4 regions of the Klebsiella sp. R445 genome follow, and region 1 is predicted to be linked to each of the others. Evidence: predicted binding sites of a transcription regulator. Region 1 holds the regulator's gene; each other region holds the start of a gene.

Region 1 (3,615 bases):
GCTGAGGATCAGCCGGAGGGCCTCCTGATCGGCCTCCAGCGCGTCGTGGGCGTTTTTACGTAGCAGCCCGCTCTGCCACTGTGGCCACAGCCAGACCATTCCGCCAAAGGCGATCAGGCAGCCGATAAGCGTATCGATAAGCCTGGCGACAATGTACTGCTCGCCGTTAAGTGTCAGCAGCTGCAGGGTATATACCGCCGTCACGGTAAAGCCGACCATCGCCCAGCCGTAGTGCTTGCGAATAATCAGGTAGCTCAGCAGCGTAATGATCAGCAGCGCGGTCAGAGTATAGCCATCGGGAACGTGAAAGTGCAGCGTCAGCCCGGCAATGGCGAGGCCTGCGAGGGTGCCGGCCGCCCGATGGACGATGCGCACTCGCGTCGCGCCGTAGCCGTTTTGGGTGACGAAAAGCACCGTCATTAAGATCCAGTAAGGCTTGGGAAGGTGCAGGGCGCTGCCCATCAGGCTGGCGGCAGTGAGCATCACGCAGATACGCGCTGCATTGCGCAGCGCCGGCGATTTCCATGAGAGATAGTGCTTTAGCGCAGGCAACAGCGGCAGGCGGCGTTCTTTATCTGCCATCAGGTTGCGGGCATACAGCGGGCGCTGGGTACGCAGCACGCGGGCGATGCGGCTAAAGTGCCAGGCACAGAATTGCCCGACCGGGTTGTCGGGGTGCTGCCAGGCAATTTTCTCCAGCGCGCCAATCTGCTTATCCATATGAAAGCGTTGCGGATAGCGATGGTACAGAATGTCGTCGGCCAGCACCCGCAAACGGGCGGCAACGGTTTGCGCGTTCCAGCGGATCACCGCCTCCGCGTGGCTACGCTCCACCAGCTTCTGGACTTCCTCAGGCTGATGCAGGCTGACGGAGATATGTTCCTGTAGATCCAGCGCCACCTGAAACGCCCGCAGCAGGCGCTTGTGATCGTTGCGCTGGTTCGCCGCCAGCATATGCATCTGCTGATAGCACTGGGTGATCAGGTCCACCACCTTTTGCTGGCGAGTGAGCAGCGGCGGGAGCGATGTCGCCGGGTCGATATGCTGAGTCAGCAGGCTGTATTTCGCTTCGCAGTAGTTAGCCAGCTCCCTGTAGAGCAGGCTCAGGGATTCACGTAGCGGCTGTTCACGCCAGAGCCAGAACCAGAACCAGCTAAACAATCCGTACCACAAGGTGCCGAGCGCGTAGATCAACAGCGGCTCCCAGATGGGCATGTTCCCGGCAAGGCTCAGGGTAAAGATGGCCGCAATCAGCGAGGCCGGGAGGAGTCTGGCATGGAGCGAGCTAATCTCTGCCGTCACGCCAAGCAGCAGCGCCAGGCCGCTAAGGATCAGGGGCAGCGGGATCTCCTGTTGCAGCAGTAGCTGGACCACCAGGCTACAGCCAGCAAACAGCGAGCCACCCACGATCAGGCGTTTGAAAAAGCGTTTGTGCGGGGTGTCCAGACCGGCGACGTTACAGCAGGCAGGCACTAAGGAGAACAGCAGACCCTGTTGCAGATGACCGAGGAGAAGACCGACCGCGACAGGCAAACACAACACCAGCGTTTGCCGCAGTGCATAGTTGACTTCCGGGTGGTAAATCAGCCTGCGCCACATCAGGGGGAGACAAAAACGGCGTATTGCGGGGGCAACACGCCGTTTTAACGACTTAACGCGTACCGTAAACGACGATAGTTTTACCGTGTGCGGAGATCAGATTCTGATCTTCCAGCATCTTCAGAATACGGCCGACGGTTTCACGAGAACAACCGACGATCTGACCAATTTCCTGGCGGGTAATTTTAATTTGCATACCATCAGGGTGGGTCATGGCATCCGGCTGTTTAGCCAGATTCAGCAGCGTCTGAGCGATACGACCGGTGACGTCGAGGAAGGCAAGGTTACCCACTTTTTCGGAGGTGACCTGCAGACGACGAGCCATCTGCGACGACAAGCGCATCAGAATATCCGGGTTAACCTGGATCAACTGACGGAATTTTTTGTAAGAGATTTCGGCCACTTCACATGCGGTTTTTGCACGTACCCAGGCGCTACGCTCCTGGCCTTCTTCAAACAAGCCTAATTCACCGATGAAATCGCCCTGGTTGAGGTAAGAGAGGATCATCTCTTTACCTTCTTCATCCTTGATGAGCACAGCCACAGAGCCTTTGACGATGTAGTACAACGTTTCTGCTTTTTCACCCTGGTGGATCAGCGTGCTTTTCGATGGGTACTTATGAATATGGCAATGAGACAAGAACCATTCGAGGGTAGGGTCTGTTTGCGGTTTGCCAAGCACCATGCGCGGTTATCCTCTGTTATAAGCTATCTCCGGGTGCCGACACTACACGGCATCCGGGCATGCAATCGTATTGTTTCCCTATGCCTGGGAAATGGCTGGTGATTTTTCTTCAGCCTGTAATGTGAACTCCTCTGCATACATGCAATACATTAATGTAATACTGTAGCATCCCGACTGTTTTAGCATAGCTTTTGCCGCATGTCTCCTGGTGTCTTGCTTCAGCATGATGTAGGTCGCCTTCCGTTGCGAGAATTGTTATGTGCGCGTAATCTGTCAGGAAAATTGCAACCTCGGAGTTAAATTTTATGCAAGCTCGTGTGAAATGGGTTGAAGGGTTAACCTTCATCGGAGAGTCCGCATCAGGTCACCAGATTCTGATGGACGGCAACTCCGGAGATAAAGCGCCAAGCCCGATGGAAATGGTGTTGATGGCGGCGGGCGGATGCAGCGCGATTGATGTTGTGTCTATTTTGCAGAAAGGGCGTCACGACGTGACCAACTGTGAGGTGAAGCTGACTTCTGAACGCCGGGAAGAGGCGCCGCGCCTGTTTACCCATATCAACATGCATTTCATTGTGACTGGCAAAGAGCTGAAGGATGCGGCGGTATCGCGTGCGGTGGATCTGTCGGCAGAGAAATATTGCTCGGTGGCGCTGATGCTGCAAAAAGCAGTCAACATCACCCACACCTATGAAGTCATTGAAGGCTAACTGACGGCCGGATAGTGCCAGGTAGCAGAGAACAACCCCAGTCGTTATACGTCCGGGGTTTTTTATGGCTAGTCGATCTTTCTGCCTTCCATCAGGCGCTCTACCAGCGGCGTCATGATCAGCTCCATCGCCAGACCCATTTTGCCCCCCGGAACCACCAGCGTATTGATATGCGAGATAAACGATCCCTGCAGCATCGCGAGCAGCCACGGGAAATCGATATCCTGCAGATTACGGAAGTGGATCACCACAAAACTTTCATCCAGTGAAGGGATGCCTTTCGCCGCAAACGGGTTCGAGGTATCGACGGTGGGGACTCGCTGGAAGTTGATATGGGTACGGGAAAACTGCGGGGTGATGAAGTTGATGTAGTCCTCCATCGAACGCACCACGGAATCCATTACCGCTTCACGGGAATGGCCGCGCTCGCTGGTATCCCGGATAAGTTTCTGGATCCATTCCAGATTGACAATCGGCACCACCCCGACCAGCAGGTCGACATTTTGCGCGACGTTGTACTGCGGGGTGACCACGCCGCCGTGCAGCCCTTCATAAAACAGGACGTCGGTCGGTTCCGGGAGCGGTTGCCACGGCGTGAAGGTACCTGGAACCTGATTCCAC
Region 2 (3,615 bases), 1.1 Mb from region 1:
GCTATCATCGAAGGCGATACCGGTACGGAAGGTCCAGTTATCGTCATAGTAATAGGTGGTCCCCAGCGCGATGCGATAGGCGTCTTTAAAGCTTTCATCTTTATAGAACAGCGTCTCGCCATTGCTGCCGGTGGCTTTCAGCTCCTGGAACTGGCTCCAGCTGGTGTAGGTCAGGCTATAGTGAACGGCCCACTGTGGCGCCACGCGGTTATAACCAGACAGCTCCCACATTTCAGGCAGGTTCAGGGTCAGAGAACCATCGGTTGTTTGACCGTTGGTGCCCGCCGGCAGGCCGAAGTTACCAAGGATCTGGTTGTAGGCTGACGGTAAGCTACTCTTGTAGTTACCATCAAAGTCGATTTTGACTTCTGAACGGTAGGTGAAGCCGTAACGGTTATTCTTGTCAATTTCATACAGAATACCGGCGTTCCAGCCAAAGCCCCAGGCGTTGCCGTTGAGGTGAGCAATTTGTGTATCGGCAGGAATTTGCGATACCGGGCCTGCCAGCTGCGGCGGCAGTGCGCCAGAGCCCGCAACGATTTGCCCTAAATCACCCGCATAGCGTTCGATCTTCGCTTTCGCATAGACCGCATCAAACCCTAAACCAAAACTCCAGTTGCTGTTCAGGCGATAGGCGCCGCTCAGGTTGAAGTTAGCGGTGGTGAGGTCTGTTTTTCCGCCCATGCTACCGGCTGCATAATCGTCAGCATACTCGGTGGCCAGGCCATAGTTAGAGGTAATTGACGCCCCCCAACCGAACTGATCGTTAATCGGGGAAACAAAGTGGAAGTTTGGTACCCACGCGGTTGGCGCAATGTTATCCGCATTCAGGCTTTTCCCCGTCGGGGAGGTGCCGGAAATATTAACATTCGGATCGACAAACACGGCGCCCGCAGACATCGTCGGGCGATCAAACATCATAATCAGCGCTGGGTTACGGCTGGCGTTGCCCGCATCGTCAGCAATTGCACCTTCACCGGAATAGGCACGACCAAGGCCAGATGAAGAGAATTCGTTTAACTGAAAGCCTGCTGACCAGGCTTGTGTTGAAACAAGTGCTACAGCCACTGCGAGGGCAGATTGGGTAAAGCGGGTTTTCTGGCTCATGCCCATAACCTCATTGAGTTATTTTTATTTAAACTATGTTACATGCCGTAACAGAAGCGCGAAGTGTAGGGTCTGCTTTACGACAGAGAAATCAGACCAGTGCGCTGAGTATAGGTCTGACCAGATGAGATGTTGCAAGTTTGTTTATGAGATTTTTCAATTGTGATGCGAAAAAAGCGATCCAGCTGGCAAATTTGCCCCCACAGGTATTAGCCAAAGCGGGTATTTCTTGTTTTGGATCATTTTTAAGTGTGATTTCGGTCACTTAGGACTTTTGTTGTCATTAACGACTGGAGGCCGCTCCCGGCCGGGCGTAAAATAAGCATATTAATTGTCTGGCACCATTGAGTGCATATACAGAGGAAATCTACGATGAGTAAAGTTAGTGCAGATGAAACCCCGGTTTGCTGCTGTATGGATGTTGGCACCATTATGGACAACACCGATTGCACCGCCTCTTACAGCCGCGTGTTTGCCAACCGCGCTGAAGCAGACGAAACGCTTGCTGCGTTGACTGAAAGAGCCCGTGGCGTGGAGTCTGAGCCGTGCAAAATCACCCCGACATTTACTGATGTCGAAGGCGGCGTACAGATGGACATCGATTTTGTCTTCAGCTGCGAAGCTGAAACCCTGATTTTCCAGCTCGGCCTGCGTTAATTCCCCCAACGCCCCCATCTGCGGGGCGTTGTCTTTTCCATTCAATGTGTTTTGGCTCCCACTTTTTCTCTTCACCGATTGGCTTAATGTAAAAAATTAGTTAAAACTGTTATCAGGTCAGACCACTTGGTTTTATCGGTTAACAGGGGAAAGTCATGAGTCAGGCATTACCGCTTGTCACCCGTCAGGGCGATCGCATTGCCATTGTCAGCGGTTTACGTACCCCGTTTGCCCGTCAGGCAACGGTATTTCACGGTGTTCCCGCCGTCGATTTGGGAAAAATGGTCATCAGTGAAATGCTGGCTCGCAGCGACATCCCCCCGGAAATGATCGAACAACTGGTGTTTGGCCAGGTGGTTCAGATGCCGGAAGCTCCTAATATTGCTCGCGAAATTGTGCTTGGTACCGGCATGAGCGTGCACACCGATGCCTACAGCGTAAGCCGCGCCTGCGCCACCAGTTTTCAGGCCGTTGCCAACGTGGCGGAAAGCCTGATGGCCGGGACTATCAACGCCGGTATTGCCGGCGGCGCTGACTCTTCCTCCGTATTACCTATCGGCGTCAGTAAAAAACTGGCCCGCACGCTGGTGGACGCCAATAAAGCACGAACCCTCGGACAGCGCCTGAAGCTGTTCTCCCGACTACGTCTGCGCGATCTTTTGCCGGTACCGCCTGCGGTGGCGGAATATTCGACTGGATTACGCATGGGTGATACCGCGGAGCAGATGGCGAAAAGCTGGGGCATTACCCGCGAACAGCAGGATGCGCTGGCGCATCGTTCGCACCAGCTGGCCGCCAAAGCCTGGGAAGAGGGCAAGCTGGCGGCAGAAGTGATGACCGCCTATGCACCGCCGTTCCGCGAGCCGCTGGAAAATGACAACAACATTCGTAAAAATTCAACTCTGGCTGATTACCAAAAGTTACGGCCGGCATTCGATCGTAAACATGGGACGGTCACCGCTGCCAACAGTACGCCGTTAACCGACGGCGCGGCGGCAGTCATCATGATGACCGAATCCCGTGCCAGATCGCTGGGAATAACCCCGCTGGGCTACCTGCGCAGCTACGCCTTTACCGCCATTGATGTGCGCCAGGACATGCTCCTGGGGCCGGCCTGGTCAACGCCGCTGGCGCTGGAGCGGGCGGGGTTAACGCTGGCTGATTTAACGCTGATCGACATGCATGAAGCTTTTGCTGCGCAAACGCTGGCGAATCTGCAATGTCTTGCCAGCGAGCGTTTCGCCCGCGAAGTCCTGGGCCGTTCGCAGGCCACCGGGGAAGTGGATGAGAGCAAATTTAACGTGCTGGGCGGTTCCATCGCTTACGGGCACCCCTTCGCCGCCACCGGCGCGCGGATGATCACTCAGACGCTGCATGAACTGCGGCGCAGAGGCGGTGGATTTGGTCTGGTAACCGCCTGTGCGGCGGGCGGGCTTGGCGCGGCGATGATTCTGGAGGCCGAATAATGGAAATGGCATCGGCATTTACGCTTGATATTCGCCCGGACAACGTGGCGGTGATCACCATCGACACGCCGGGTGAGAAGATGAACACCCTGAAGGCGGAGTTTGGCCAGCAGGTACGGGAGATCGTTCGCCAGATCCGCGACAATAAATCCCTGCACGGCGTGGTGCTGATATCCGCCAAACCGGACAACTTTATTGCCGGCGCGGATATCAACATGATTGCCCGCTGTACTACCGCACAAGAAGCTGAAGCCCTGGCTCGCCAGGGGCAGCAGATTATGGCCGAGATCCACAGCCTGACGATTCCGGTGATTGCCGCTATTCATGGCGCCTGCCTCGGCGGCGGTCTCGAACTGGCGCTGGCCTGTCATGGCCGGGTATGCAG
Region 3 (3,615 bases), 1.2 Mb from region 1:
AGAATCCACCGTCGCGGTAATATCGCGGGTGGCATAAAAACGTTTGTCGGCCGGCGCCAGCGAGCTGGTCTGCCCAATAATCGCAACGCCAACGTCTTTAATAATGTCGCGGAAACGCGCGTCATCCGGGAAGATATCGAAGCCAGGAATGGCTTCCAGTTTGTCGAGCGTGCCCCCGGTATGGCCCAGACCACGCCCGGAAATCATCGGCACATAGCCGCCGCACGCCGCCACCATCGGGCCCAGCATCAGTGATGTTACGTCACCAACGCCGCCGGTGGAGTGTTTATCCACAATCGGGCCGTTCAGGTTCAGGCTTTTCCAGTCGAGGACGGTTCCGGAGTCCCGCATCGCCATGGTCAGCGAGACGCGTTCCGGCATGCTCATATCATGGAAGAAAATGGTCATCGCCAGGGCGGCAATCTGCCCTTCCGACACGGTGTTATCACGAATGCCGTTGATAAAGAAACGGATTTCTTCATCGCTCAGCGCGTGACCATCGCGTTTTTTACGAATAATTTCTTGTGCGAGAAACACGGTACCCCCCGAGGAATCAGGTTAAGTGCGGCGGAAAACCCGCCGCGAAAGGAGAATTAATATGCGCTTGCGCTCTTACCATCGCCGTGGCCCAGCGCTTTCAACAGGCTGGCCAACAGGCTGGATGCGCCAAAACGGTAGTGGCGAGAATCAGCCCAGTCTGCACCAAACAGTTCGTCGGCAATCGCCAGGAACTGTTGTGCGTCTTCGGCGCTGCGCACACCGCCCGCAGGTTTAAAACCAACGGTTTTCTGAACGCCCATATCGCGGATCACTTCCAGCATGATGCGTGCGCTTTCCGGCGTGGCGTTAACCGGCACTTTACCGGTAGAGGTTTTGATGAAATCCGCACCCGCTTTGATAGAAATTTCAGAGGCTTTACGGATTAACGCTTCTTCTTTCAGCTCACCGGTTTCGATGATCACTTTCAGCAGTACGTTCGCCGCTGCACAAGCGTCTTTACAGGCTTTAACCAGATCGAAACCGATCTGCTCGTTACCGGCGATCAGCGCACGATACGGGAAGACCACGTCAACTTCGTCCGCGCCGTAGGCGATAGCCGCGCGGGTTTCTGCCAGCGCGATATCGATATCATCGTTACCGTGCGGGAAGTTGGTTACCGTCGCAATGCGGATGTCCGGGGTACCCTGCTCGTTCAGCGTTTTACGGGCAATAGGGATAAAGCGCGGATAAATACAGATAGCGGCAGTATTTCCTACCGGCGTTTTCGCCTGATGGCACAGCGCGATCACCTTTTCATTGGTGTCATCGTCATTCAGCGTAGTCAGGTCCATCAGTTTCAACGCGCGCAGGCTGCTTGCAGATAAATCGGTCATTTCATACTCCGAGGGCGTAGTGCCGTTCAATGGTTTGTTCACCTTGCGAGTCTGTTACTATTGTAACATCGCCTCGCGGTTACACTTCGACATCCATCACAGTTAATGAAAACTCATTGCGAATTTGCATTACTTTAATGTGACATTCATCACTTAAACAAGCGCAGCATCTCTCCTGCGAGCGACAGGTTTTCTTTAAGTCTGCTTTAAGCATAACCAGAATTCCTCATCGCGTGATGATGTTATTATAATAACATAAAGATGTGAGAGATCTCGACCACAACCAACATTCATCGCATAATAAATCGCCATAAACAGACTTAGGTATTGAAAGTAATCGATTTTATTTCACGGCCAGAAGTGATGGAATTATCACACAGAGAAGAGGAACCGGCGGCACATTGCCGCCGGTATGGCTACCGGCACGATGCCGGTAACCTCACTACAGGGCGAGGAACACCCCGGCGATGGTGGCGCTCATCAGATTGGAGAGCGTACCTGCGGCCACGGCACGCAAGCCAAGCTGTGCGATCTCCTGACGACGGTTCGGCGCCATGCCGCCCAGCCCGCCGATCAAAATCGCGATAGACGACAGGTTGGCAAACCCGCACAGCGCAAAGGAGATGATGGCTTTGGTCTGGGCCGAAATCACCTGCAGGCCCGCCGCCGCAACATCGGCATCGGCTTTCAGGTACTCGCCAAAGTTCATATAGGCCACAAACTCGTTAATAATCAGCTTCTGACCGATAAAGGAACCGGCGACATTGGCCTCATGCCATGGCACGCCAATCACCCACGCCAGCGGTGAGAAGACCCAGCCGAGGATCATCTGCAGCGACAGATCCGGATGATTAAACCAGCCGCCGACGCCCGACAGGATACCGTTAAGCAGCGCAATCAGCGCGATGAAAGCCAGCAACATGGCGCCGACGTTCAGGGCTAACTGCATGCCGGAGGCCGCGCCGGATGCTGCCGCATCCAGTACGTTTGCCGGGGCGTCCGGATCCGCAACGTTTTTATCGCGGGAAGGTCGGTCGTCTGGGGTCTCGGTTTCCGGCACGATAATTTTGGCAAACAGCAAGCCACCCGGCGCCGCCATAAAGGAGGCGGCAATCAGATACTCGAGCGGCACGCCCATCTGGGCATAGCCGGCCAGCACCGAACCGGCCACCGACGCCAGACCACCGCACATCACCGCAAAGAGTTCAGAGCGGGTCATGGTCGCGATATAGGGACGCACCACCAGCGGCGCTTCTGTCTGCCCGACGAAGATATTCGCCGTCGCGGACAGGGATTCCGTACGCGAGGTTTTTAAAACCGCACGCAGCGAGCCACCAAGGATGCGGATAACAAACTGCATAATGCCCAGATAGTAGAGCACGGCAATCAGCGAGGAGAAAAAGACGATAACCGGCAGGACGCGCAGCGCGAAGACAAACCCGCCGCCGCCAAAGACTTCAAACATCTTGTCGGAGACCAGACCGCCGAAGATAAAGCCGATACCTTCATTGCCATAGGCAATCACGTTGGCGACGCCTTCGGACATCGCCAGCAGCACCTTGCGCCCGGCAGGAACATAGAGCACTAACGCCCCGATCCCCACCTGAATCATCCAGGCGCCAAAGACGGTGCGCAGGTTAATCGCTTTTCGGTTATTGGAGAGGAGCACGGCAATAGCTAACAGCACTACCATGCCGATAAGTCCCATGATGATTTGCATACAGAGTCCCTGTGTATTGATAGTTCAGCACTAAAAACAGGATTATAACGGCATGAAACTATCTTTCTTGCCTTAACTCTCAGTTTTAAAGCAAAACAATGAGATAAAAAGGCAAGAATGAGACTCGCATCACCAAAAGGGATTTACGCCAGGGTAAACAGCGCGGTGGTATTGTCGAGCAAGGCCTGCGCGATGACCTCTGGCGGCTCGCGGCGGAGCTCGCACAGGACGGTAAACACCCGTGCCGCCTGTTCAGGGCGGTTAGGCTCCCCCTGAAAACCATTGAGCGGCATATCCGGGGCATCCGTTTCCAGCAGCAGCGCCGACAGCGGCAGCCGCGCCATCACCTCCCGGGTCTTACTGGCACGCGGATAGGTAATGGTCCCTCCGACACCGATTTTGTAGCCGGACTGCACGAAACGTTCCGCCTGCTGCAGGCTGCCCGCAAACCCGTGGACCACTCCGGTCCGCGGCAGAGCGTGTTTTTTCAGCAGCATCGCCAGCTTATCGTGGGTGCGACGG
Region 4 (3,615 bases), 480 kb from region 1:
CAGGATATTGAACAGGTTATTGACGGTAAAAAAGTTGGGGCTCATGGTCGACACAATCGCTATCAGCACCAACAGAGCAATTAACGATTTTTGCTCCATCAGCCATGCTTTCGTGAAATAGCGGCGACCAGAAACAGCCTGGGTTGTCATCTTTTTTACTCCTGATTCACACGGTTAAGCTTGCCCACAGCGGCAGCCATCAATACTTCCTGGGTGGCCTGCTCGCGTGTAAATTCACCGCCGAGATGCCCTTCATGCATCACAATGATGCGATCGCTCATGCCTAACACTTCCGGCATCTCCGAGGAGACCAGAATGATGCTCAGACCATCGGCTTTAAACTGGTTGATCAGCTGGTAGATCTCTTTCTTCGCCCCGACGTCCACGCCACGGGTGGGCTCATCAAGGATCAGCACTTTTGGCCGCGTCATCAGCCCGCGGGCAATCGCCACTTTCTGCTGGTTACCGCCGGAAAGCAGGCCAATCGCCTGTTCCATTGACGGCGTTTTCACATTGAATAAGCGGATAAAGTCGCTCACCGCCTGCTGTTCATCGCCATGTTTCAGGCGACCGCCGGCATGGCTGAAATAGCGCAACGCAGTTAAAGACATGTTTTCTTTCACCGACATACCGAGCACTAAACCATCGCGCTTACGGTCTTCGGAGATATAGACAATACCGTTTGCCAGGCCATCCTGAGGAGAGCGGGTCACCACTTCATGCCCGTCGAGGGTGACGCTACCGCTGTGCCGCGCCAGCGCGCCGTACAGCACTTTCATCAGTTCCGTTCGTCCGGCGCCCATCAGCCCGGCGACGCCGAGGATTTCACCCTGACGCAGGGTGAAAGTGACATTTTCAACGCCCGGCCCGCACAGGTTATCCACCTTGAGGCGAATAGCCCCCGGCGCTTTATCCAGATGCGGGTACTGATCTTCCAGCTTGCGGCCGACCATCATTTCGATCAGCAGATCTTCATTGAGGCTGGCGACTTCACGCTCGGCGATAAACTGCCCGTCGCGGAAGACCGTCACATCGTCGCAAATCTCAAAGATCTCTTTCATGCGGTGGGAGATATAGACAATCCCGCGCCCTTGCGCTTTTAGCTCGCGAATGACGCGGAACAGGGATTCGGTTTCGGTATCGGTCAGGGCATCCGTCGGTTCATCCATAATGATGACCTTCGACTCGAAGCTAAGCACTTTGGCGATCTCAACCATCTGCTGATCGCCAATCGACAGATCGCCCACCAGCTTCTGGCTGTTAAAGCGTAAGTTCAGCTTCGCCAACAGCTTGTCGGATTCGGCATACATCGTTTTCCAGTCGATTTTGCCAAACCGGTTAACGAACTCGCGACCGAGGAAAATGTTTTCCGCGATCGTCAGTTGAGGAATCAGGTTCAGTTCCTGATGGATAATGCCGATACCAGCTTCCTGGGAGGATTTCGGTCCGTTGAAGGTGACCTCTTTCCCCAGCCACAGCAGGGAGCCTGCATCGCGGGCATAGATACCGGTCAGCACCTTCATCATGGTGGATTTGCCGGCACCGTTCTCCCCGACCAGCGCCATCACGCGGCCAGCATAGACATTCAGCGAGGCGCCGGAGAGCGCCTTCACGCCAGGGAACGCTTTATCGATCCCTTTTAATTGCAGTAAGGCTTCCATATCGGCGACCTCAGAACGTTACGCCGGCACAGAGAATAACGTTCGCATACGGGGAACACTCCCCGCTGCGAATCACCGCCTGACTCTCAGCGGTTTGTTTTTTGAACTGCTCATGACTGGTGTAACGAATATCAATGATATTTCCCTGGTGTTGCTGCAGCTGCTCGAGGTGAGTGAGCAACGTCGCATGGAGCTGCGGATTATGCGTTTTGATCTCTTCCGCCAGGATCGCCGCTTCAACCTGCATTTCCGCCGTGACCACCTCCAGAACCTGCATAAAGGAGGGAACGCCCTGAGTTAGCGCCATATCAATGCGCATGCTGCTGTGAGGAACCGGTAAACCAGCATCACAGACCACCAGCGTATCGGTATGACCCAGGCGCGAGATAACCGAGGAAATATCAGCGTTAAGTACGGTGCCTTTTTTCATTTTTCTCTTTTGCTCCATTAGCGAAACGTTTCGCTGAGATAAGTATTGTCAATTAACGAGCGGAAAACCATCATCAGAGGAGAGAAATGTGATCGCCATCGAAACGTTTCGCGAACGCGGAGAAGAAATGTGAAGCGGGGCAAAAGGTAACAAAAAGCCCTTCACGAGGAAGGGCTTCAGGAACATCAGATTTCGACCTGGGTACCCAGTTCGATGACCCGATTTGGCGGGATTTCGAACTGATCCGGCGCCCTCAGGGCATTGCGCTGCAGCAGGAGATACAATTTCCCGCGCAGGCGCAGGTACCACGGCCGCTTGCCGATAATCAGCGATTCATGCGACATAAAGAACGAGGTTTCCATCATCCGGCAGCTCAGGCCTTCCAGTCCGCAGCGGTGGAACACTTCTTCGACGTTCGGCGTTTCGCGCCAGCCATAGCTGGCCACCACGCGCCAGAACGATGGCGAAATCTGCTCGATCTGGACCCGACGCACATTGTGTACATAAGGCGCATCTTCGGTCCGCAGCGTCAGGAGGATCACCCGCTCGTGCAGCACCTTGTTGTGCTTGAGGTTATGCAGCAGGGCAAACGGAATCACGTTCAGCGCACGGGACATATACACCGCGGTTCCCGGCACGCGAACCGGCGGCGATTTCTCCAGGGAAGAGATCATCGCTTCCAGTGAGTTGCCGTGCTCGTGCATACGGCGCAGCAGGCGGAAACGCTCGCTCTTCCAGGTGGTCATCACCGTGAACATCACCAGCCCCAGCGTCAACGGCAGCCAGCCACCGGACACAATCTTATCGAGGTTGGCCGAGAACAGCGGCAGGTCAATGCACATGAAGCCGATAAGCAGCAACGCCACCACGAACTTATTCCAGTGCCAGTTTTTACGCGCAACGGTGGTGAAGAGGATGGTCGTCAGCACCATGGTCCCGGTCACCGCAATCCCGTACGCCGCCGCCAGATTGGAGGAGTGCTCAAAGCTGATGATGACGATAACCACCGAGACGTACAACAGCCAGTTGATGAACGGGATATAAATCTGACCCGATTCCATTTCCGACGTATGGATGATGCGCATCGGCGACAGATAGCCCAGACGAACCGCCTGGCGCGTCAGGGAGAAGACGCCCGAAATAACCGCCTGCGACGCGATGACCGTCGCCAGCGCGGCGAGGATCAGCATCGGGATCAGCGCCCATTCCGGCGCCAGCAGGAAGAAGGGGTTTTTAATCGCTTCCGGGTGCTTTAACAGCAGCGCACCCTGGCCGAAGTAGTTGAGCACCAGCGAGGGCAGCACCACGGAAAACCACGCTAAGCGAATCGGCAATTTGCCAAAGTGTCCCATGTCAGCATACAGCGCCTCGACACCGGTAATAGAAAGCACCACCGCACCCAATGCCACGAAGGAGACGGTTTTATATTCCATGAAGAAATGGAAGGCCCAATAAGGGTTAAGCGCCTGCAGCACTTCCGGGTTGGCCAGAATGCTTCTTGCGCCCAGCACTGCCAGCAGCAGG

The links. The regulator CRP, encoded in region 1, controls carbon source genes, mostly activating them, when cyclic AMP is high. The targets are predictions, from matches to a motif close to ATGTGANNNNNNTCACAT.
Region 2: a site for CRP is predicted at 1,357-1,374, ahead of ACMYSN_RS22165 (YfcZ/YiiS family protein). Genes of this name have one in related genera too.
Region 3: a site for CRP is predicted at 1,511-1,528, ahead of deoC (deoxyribose-phosphate aldolase). Genes of this name have one in related genera too.
Region 4: a site for CRP is predicted at 2,178-2,195, ahead of rbsD (D-ribose pyranase). Genes of this name have one in related genera too.

The regions. Positions count from the first base shown of each region.
Region 1 covers NZ_CP180446.1:3,622,223-3,625,837, forward strand. Annotated here, with positions in the region: gene ACMYSN_RS16850 (YccS/YhfK family putative transporter) at 1-1,599, opposite strand, end outside; gene crp (cAMP-activated global transcriptional regulator CRP) at 1,652-2,284, opposite strand; gene ACMYSN_RS16860 (OsmC family protein) at 2,590-2,994, shown strand; gene ACMYSN_RS16865 (phosphoribulokinase) at 3,063-3,615, opposite strand, start outside.
Region 2 covers NZ_CP180446.1:4,687,070-4,690,684, forward strand. Annotated here, with positions in the region: gene fadL (long-chain fatty acid transporter FadL) at 1-1,107, opposite strand, end outside; gene ACMYSN_RS22165 (YfcZ/YiiS family protein) at 1,480-1,764, shown strand; gene fadI (acetyl-CoA C-acyltransferase FadI) at 1,920-3,230, shown strand; gene fadJ (fatty acid oxidation complex subunit alpha FadJ) at 3,230-3,615, shown strand, end outside.
Region 3 covers NZ_CP180446.1:2,464,837-2,468,451, forward strand. Annotated here, with positions in the region: gene deoA (thymidine phosphorylase) at 1-537, opposite strand, end outside; gene deoC (deoxyribose-phosphate aldolase) at 594-1,373, opposite strand; gene ACMYSN_RS11470 (NupC/NupG family nucleoside CNT transporter) at 1,816-3,093, opposite strand; gene ACMYSN_RS11475 (amidohydrolase family protein) at 3,237-3,615, opposite strand, start outside.
Region 4 covers NZ_CP180446.1:3,140,049-3,143,663, forward strand. Annotated here, with positions in the region: gene rbsC (ribose ABC transporter permease) at 1-150, opposite strand, end outside; gene rbsA (ribose ABC transporter ATP-binding protein RbsA) at 156-1,661, opposite strand; gene rbsD (D-ribose pyranase) at 1,672-2,091, opposite strand; gene kup (low affinity potassium transporter Kup) at 2,277-3,615, opposite strand, start outside.